Linked DNA regions of Paenarthrobacter nicotinovorans. The protein of the gene in region 1 interacts with the protein of each later gene in a pairwise test. Links are inferred from orthologs where the notes say so. Each region holds a gene or a part of one and is shown on either strand. Other genes may lie near its edges.

The links.
Region 2: the proteins of rplL (region 1) and trhO interact in binary tests that used the Escherichia coli proteins (3 or more experiments, as listed by UniProt). The link is inferred for Paenarthrobacter nicotinovorans from one-to-one orthologs.

What each region holds. Positions count from the first base shown.
Region 1 is NZ_CP089293.1:3,068,061-3,071,567, forward strand. What follows is about bases 311-3,018. They hold rplL (50S ribosomal protein L7/L12), read right to left. Parts: upstream 2,000-3,018; coding sequence 1,622-1,999; downstream 311-1,621. Other genes in these bases: JMY29_RS14255 (acetyl-CoA C-acetyltransferase), read left to right, coding at 311-1,015; JMY29_RS14260 (aminoacyl-tRNA deacylase), read left to right, coding at 1,015-1,497; rplJ (50S ribosomal protein L10), read right to left, coding at 2,076-2,666; JMY29_RS14275 (GNAT family N-acetyltransferase), read right to left, coding at 2,988-3,018. Also shown: more of JMY29_RS14255, read left to right, coding at 1-310; more of JMY29_RS14275, read right to left, coding at 3,019-3,507. UniProt on the Escherichia coli protein: The binding site for several of the GTPase factors involved in protein synthesis (IF-2, EF-Tu, EF-G and RF3). Is thus essential for accurate translation.
Region 2 is NZ_CP089293.1:3,440,383-3,443,814, forward strand. What follows is about bases 405-3,400. They hold trhO (oxygen-dependent tRNA uridine(34) hydroxylase TrhO), read right to left. Parts: upstream 2,353-3,400; coding sequence 1,456-2,352; downstream 405-1,455. Other genes in these bases: JMY29_RS15930 (hypothetical protein), read left to right, coding at 410-853; JMY29_RS15935 (hypothetical protein), read left to right, coding at 920-1,447; JMY29_RS15945 (GNAT family N-acetyltransferase), read left to right, coding at 2,480-3,175; JMY29_RS15950 (DEAD/DEAH box helicase), read left to right, coding at 3,259-3,400. Also shown: JMY29_RS15925 (DUF7059 domain-containing protein), read right to left, coding at 1-316; more of JMY29_RS15950, read left to right, coding at 3,401-3,432. UniProt on the Escherichia coli protein: Catalyzes oxygen-dependent 5-hydroxyuridine (ho5U) modification at position 34 in tRNAs, the first step in 5-carboxymethoxyuridine (cmo5U) biosynthesis.

The DNA.
Region 1 (3,507 bases):
CCTCCAGGCCGGTGCCGGACAGAATCCGGCCCGCCAAAGCGCAATCGCGGCCGGCGTGGGCTGGAACATCCCGGCCGTGACCATCAACAAGGTGTGCCTCTCGGGTCTGACAGCAGTCATTGATGCCGCGCGCATGATCCGCAGCGGCGATGCCACCGTGGTGGTCGCGGGCGGCCAGGAGTCCATGACAAGGGCCCCGCACCTCCTCCCCGGTTCCCGCCAGGGCTGGACGTATGGCTCCATCCAGGCATTGGATGTTGCCGCCCACGACGGCCTCACCGACGCTTTCGACGGGCAATCCATGGGTCTGTCCACGGAAACCAAGAACGTCACCCTGGGCATAGACCGCAAGGCCCAGGACGAGGTCGCGGCGGCTTCGCACCAGCGTGCCGCGGCTGCGATCGCGGACGGAATCTTCGACCTCGAAATTGCTCCCGTGAAGGTCAAACAGCGAAAAGGCGATCCACTGGTCCTCACCACGGACGAAGGTGTCCGCCCCAACACCACGGTGGAAACCCTCGCCCCACTGCGGGCCGCCTTTGCGACGGACGGCACCATCACGGCGGGTAACTCCTCTCCCCTGTCCGACGGCGCCTCCGCACTCGTGCTGACCAGTCGCCGCTTCGCCCGGGACAACGGGCTGGAATACCTCGCCGTTGTCGGCAAGCCCGGGCAGGTTGCCGGGCCTGACAACTCGCTGCACTCCCAGCCGTCGAATGCGATCGCCCAGGCGTTGAAGCGTGCCGGGTGGACGGCCGAAGACCTCGACTTCATTGAAATCAACGAGGCATTCGGGTCGGTGGCGGTGCAGTCCCTCAAGGACCTGCGCTATCCCCTGGAGAAGTGCAACATCCACGGAGGAGCCATCGCTTTGGGCCATCCGATCGGAGCGTCCGGCGCTCGGCTTGCCCTGCATGCTGCCCATGAACTCAAGCGCCGGGGAACCGGCAAAGCCGCGGTTTCCCTGTGCGGCGGAGGCGGCCAGGGCGAAGCACTACTGCTGTACCGCGACTGATGGGCGGCATTGAGACTGAGGGTGCGGAGCGGTTCCTTGCCGATGCCGCCGCCCGCGGACTGGATGTCGACGTCGTCGAACGTCCCGCAGCGCGCAGCTTGGAAGAGGCCGCCACCATCCTGGGGATCCGGCCGGCGGACATTGTGAAGTCCCTGGTGGTCAAGCACCGGGACGGCAGCTTCCTCTTCGCTTTGATTCCCGGGGACCGCCAGATCTCCTGGCCCAAGCTGCGCGCGCTGGTGGGCGTCAATAAGTTGTCACTCCCACCCGCGGAGGTGGCGTTGGACGCCACCGGCTATGAACGCGGAACCATCACTCCCCTGGGCAGCACCACGGCATGGCCCGTGTACGCCGACGCCACGATTACGGGGCGGCGCATCTCCATGGGAGCCGGGGCACACGGACGCAGCGCTTTTGTTGACGCCGATGCGCTGACCTCAGCCCTGGGCGCCGTCGTAGCGGACATCAGCGAACCTTCTTAAAGCAACGCGGGGTCACTTATGGCCGGTAAATCCCCTTGGGATGGGCCATAAGTGACCCCGCGTTGCTGTTTAACGCAGGAAGCCCCGCCCGGCGAACCGGACGGGGCTTCCAAAGCAAAACGAGTTACTTGAGGGTAACCGTTGCGCCAGCTTCTTCGAGCTGAGCCTTTGCCTTCTCTGCGGCTTCCTTGTTGGCGCCTTCGAGAACAGCCTTCGGTGCGCTGTCAACCAGGTCCTTGGCTTCCTTGAGGCCGAGGGAGGTGATGGCGCGAACTTCCTTGATCACTGCGATCTTCTTGTCGCCAGCAGCTTCGAGGATGACGTCGAAGTCAGTCTTCTCTTCAGCAGCTTCAGCAGCACCGCCGGCAGCGGGGCCAGCAACTGCAACAGCAGCAGCCGTAACTTCGAAGGTCTCTTCGAAGAGCTTGACGAACTCGGAGAGCTCGATGATGGTCAGTTCCTTGAAAGCTTCAATGAGCTCTTCGTTGCTGAGCTTCGCCATGGTGGCGTCCTTCCATTAGTTGGTGCAGGTCCGGACGATGCCGATCCATACACCAGAGTTTGTTTGGGGGGAGAACTTAGTTCTCTTCGGTTGCAGCTTCAGCGGCTTCGGCCGGAGCCGCAACCTCTTCAGCAGCAGCCTCTTCGGCCGGGGCTTCATCAGCGGCCGGTGCAGGTGCGCCGCCCTCTTCTTCAAGCTTGAGGCGCAGAGCGTCGATGATGCGTGCAGCAGCAGATGCGGGAGCCTTGAGGACACCAGCAACGCGTGCAAGCTGCAGTTCGCGGGACTCCAGGGCTGCCAGTGCGGCAACTCCTGCTGCGTCCAATGCCTTGCCTTCGAAGACGCCGGTCTTGATAACCAGCTGCTTGTTGGCCTTGGCAAAGTCCGTCAGGCTCTTGGCAGCAGCAACAGCGTCACCCTTGATGAAGGCGATTGCAGTGGGGCCGGCAAGCTGATCGTTGAATGCTTCAACTCCAGCTTCCTTGGCTGCAATGGCGCTCAGGGTGTTCTTGACGACCGAGAACTTGGTGTCCTGGCCGAGCGCAACACGCAGTTCCTTGAGCTGTGCAACAGTGAGCCCGCGGTATTCGGTCAGGACAGCCGCGTTCGATTCCTTGAAATCGTTGGTGATCTCCGCAACTGCGGAAACCTTGCTAGGCGTTGTCATAACCCTCCTTCCGGGGAATAAAGCCGGTCTTCCGGGTCCCCGCTCACGAGAGCTAAAACTAAAAACGCCCCGCGCAGATGCACGGGGCTTGGCTCAACACGGTTCGATCCGTGGAGACTAGCTTCGTTCACCTGCGCCGGCCGCCCTATGTTCAGGGTCCTTCGTCAAGGAATTCACTTTGTTCTCAGGGGCGTGGCTGCAGAATTGAGCTGTGCTCGAAAGAGTGGATTCCCATCAACCGACGGTCTTTGGTACTTCAAGGTTACGGGACAGTGTGCGGCAAACCAAATCGGGGCGCGGCACTACAGCTCGCGGTTGCCCCTATTCGGAGACTGCCGGCCCCTTATCCCGGCCCGGCAGTTCCTTCTGCCACAGTCCGGTGATGCCGGCCGTCGTGAACCCCAACTGCTTGTTGACAGTCAGGAGGTAACGGTTTTCCGGCGCGTTCCAGGTGTAGATCACTCTTGCGTCCGGAAACTGCTCGCTGAGCCGTTCCATGTTGGCCACTTTGATGAGCAAACCCAGTTTGTTTCCGCGGTGCTCCTGGAGGACCAGGGTGTCGTCCTGGAAGACCACGTCCTGGCGGTGGGCCAGTACACTGATGGTGGTCAGGCCCACCAGCTTGCCGCTCTCAAGATGCTCGACGGCGGTAACAACCGTGCGCCGTCCCTGCGCCAATGCGGCGTCTTCAGTTTCCCGAAGGACGGCGGTGTCGAAAACCATTCCGCTCGCTTCAACCTCGGGGGCATCGTCCTCGGCATCGTCACGCACAACCTCGCCTGCTGCGTTTTCCAACGCGGCAACAGCATCCAGCCAGGCGTCCGGGCAGCGGTCCGTCCAG
Region 2 (3,432 bases), 370 kb from region 1 along the record:
CGGTTCCGGTCAGTGCGGCATCGACATCAGCGACATTTTGCGGAACCGCCAAAAGCCACAGGCGGACAATGACGGCCAGCGCCCGGACGGCCGGGTCTTCGGAGAGCAGCTGACGTTCACTGGCCAACAGGGCTGGAACGAGCTGGTCCCGGGACAGCGCTTCCGAGGCTGACCCGCCCAGGAGCCCGGCCACTCCGTCCACGGTGTAGGAGATGGCACGAAGGTCCGAGGAGAGGGCCAGAAGAAGGTCCGGCTGGTCGCTGCGGGGAGCATCGTCAGTATTGCCGGCGGTAAACAAGGAAGCTGTGTCAGTCACCTTGCCAGTGTAGGTGCGGCACAGCTGCCCATGGGTTCGTCTGTCGCCCTATGTGGACAAAGCACGCCTTCCGAACCCGGTAGCGTTGGATCCATGCTCACTTTCTCCACTGCAAGGCGCCTTGCCGGCCTTGTTTCCATCGCTGCTGCCGCACTGCTGGGGGTCTCAGCCTGCCAGGCTCCGGTCAACATCCAGGATGCCGACGTCCCTGCGTGGAAGGAGAAAGTCCTCCCCGCTACCAGCACCGCTGTGTTGGAGGATTCAGGCAAAATCCTCAATCGGGATCCGCTTGTTAAGGAGTCCGCCGACGTTCCGGCCGGAAATTACACGCTCACCATGGCATGCGATGGCGGCGGCAAGGCCTACTTCGCGGTTTCTTCGGGCGGGAAGAAGATCACGGACGCCGCGGCAGCCTGCAACGCCAGCCTCGATGTGGTGAAGATCAAGGTGCCTGGAAACGGCCCTGTCAGCATCTCAACCAGCAGTGTTGACGCTCCTCTGATCTTTGCCTACCATCTGGTCCCTTCAGGCAGCTAGAACACCGCCACAACGATCCCCGGGGGCGGCCTTCAGCCGGAGCCCGCACGGGCGTAAAGTCAGCTCATGGGCAGCAAGGCAGCTCCCTCCGTAGCGGCGCAGCGGCTGGCGAGGGCCGCCGTCGCACTCCTTGTGCTCTGCGGAAGCGTCAGCGCCTGCGAATATACCTACGAAGACGGCAGCAGGGCCGCGAGCAGTCCCGGCCCGACGTCCACCAACGTGGTTCTCCCGCCGGATCCAGCTCTGGAATCAACGGTCACCGGCAAGGCCCTGGATGAGTGGGCCACGGCCGCTCTGCCCGAATCCCAAGGGCAGGCGTTCTATTCAAGCAGCGGCTCCCTGGCCGCCGGCGAGTCAAGGACTGAGCAGACAGTCCAGCTGCCGGGCGGCACGTACGCGGTGACGTTGGCTTGCCGAGGCACGCGGCGGGTTTCGTTTTCGGTCAAAGTGGGCGAGGCAGAACTCGTCGACCTGACGCTGGGATGTGCCAATGCCCGGGTCAGCGTGGTCCAGTTGGAAAAGGACGCCGTGCTTGCCATTACCGTCGGGGCAGGCGCGGATGCGAACTTTGCGTATCGGGTAAGCAGGCTATGAGCTTTCGCTCAGGCCGCGTCGCAGCCACCGGGGCAGCGGAGCGTTTCCGGGCTTGACGCACATTCGGCGCAGTAAAGAGTGAGCGTGCGGCAACTGGGGTTGGAGCAATTCTCGAACTTGTTGGTGGGCGATGCGCACCTCACGCACTCGCCGATGGTCTTGGCGTCTTCGCTGAATTCGACGTGCATGCGCTTGTCGAACACGTAGAGGGAGCCTTCCCAGAGGCCTTGGTCCTTGAACGTTTCTCCGTAGCGGACAATGCCGCCATCCAACTGGTAAACCTCTTTGAAGCCACGGTTGACCATCAGGCTGGAGAGCACCTCGCAACGGATTCCCCCGGTGCAGTAAGTCACCACCGGCTTGTCCTTGAGGTCGTCGTACTTGCCGGAATCGAGTTCCTTGATGAAGTCGTGGGTGGTATCCACGTCCGGCACGATCGCATCCTTGAACTTGCCGATTTGGGCTTCGAACGCATTGCGGCCGTCAAAGAACACGACGTCGTCGCCGCCGGCCTTTTTCGCATCCACCAAGGCGTGAAGTTCCTCGGGCTGCAGGTGCTTGCCGCCGCCCACAACACCGTTCTCATCCACCTTCAACTCGCCCGGCGCGCCAAACGAAACGATTTCGTCGCGGACCTTGACGCTGAGCCGTGGGAAATCCGCGGCGCTGCCCTCTGACCATTTGAAGTCGATCCCATGGAAACCCTTGTACTCCCGGGTGGTTTTGACGTACTGCTTCATGTTGTTCAGTTCGCCGCCCACGGTGGCGTTGATGCCGTCCTTGGAAATGAGGATCCTGCCCGTGAGGCCCAGCTTTTCGCAGAGGGCGCGCTGCCACAGACGCACGGCGTCCGGGTCGGCGATCGGGGTAAAGCCATAGAAGAGCACAATTCGGTTCAAAGCCACTGTTAAAGGGTACTTGGTGCAGTAAAATCCGGTTGCGCCGGAGGGACTACGTCACAATTCAATAAGCAACGATCCTTCCGCTGACCTCGCTCTGTTCCTTCAGGGAGCGCTGGCATACTCTCTCTACATGAGTCCAGACGCCTTGGTTGAAGACATTGCTCACCTCTTGGAAGTCTGGGTGGCCGGCTGGTCCGGCTGCCGGGGCTATGAGTCACGCCAAGAGGGACGCTTCCCTGCCGCACTTCGCGCCGACAAGACAGGTGACTGGGAATATTTCGCCCACGACCCCTCCGACGAAGAGTTCGCTGTCCTGGCGGGCAAAACCGCAGAAGCCCCCACCCGGATCCTGACGGTGCTCACCAACGACGTCCAACGGTATAAGTACCTGGCCGAACAACAGGGCCTGAAAGTGACGTCCGCTTCCCAAACCATGATGATCGTCGACATGGAAACCCAGGATGCCGAGGACCCCTGGCTTCCCGACGACGACCTTGAACTTGCCACCTCCGAATCCAACGGGGTCCACTACGCAGTGGTGCATTCCGGCGAAGAAGTGGCTGCCAGCGGCAGGGTGTATGTGGTGGACGGCACCGCCGTATTCGACAAGATCGTCACCGAACCCAGGTTCCAGCGCCGCGGGCTGGGCAGCTTCATCATGAAAGCACTCGCCGCCCAGGCTTTCTCCCACGACGTCGAGAACGGCCTCCTCCTGGCCTCCCTTGATGGCCAGAAGCTCTACTCGCACCTTGGCTGGGACGTCGTGTGCCATGTGCTCATGATGTCGGCCAGCGGAGTGGATGGCTCGGACCTCTCCGGAGCCTGACGTTTGCCGCTTGGCGGCCGGGCTCGACGGCGGCTCCCCGGTGGGCCGCCGTCAGCGTCTCCGTAGAGTGACAGAATGATTCGGTGGCTGCACCGAATTCGCTGATCTCCTTGCTGGGCCGGACCCCCGACCCTGAGCAGCTTCGCCATGTCCACACGATCCCTGCTCGAAAGGCCGTCAATGAGCCTTGGCCGGCCTGGGTGCATCCGGATGTCGTGGCTGCTTACGACACCTTGGGTATCCAGGAACCGTACCGG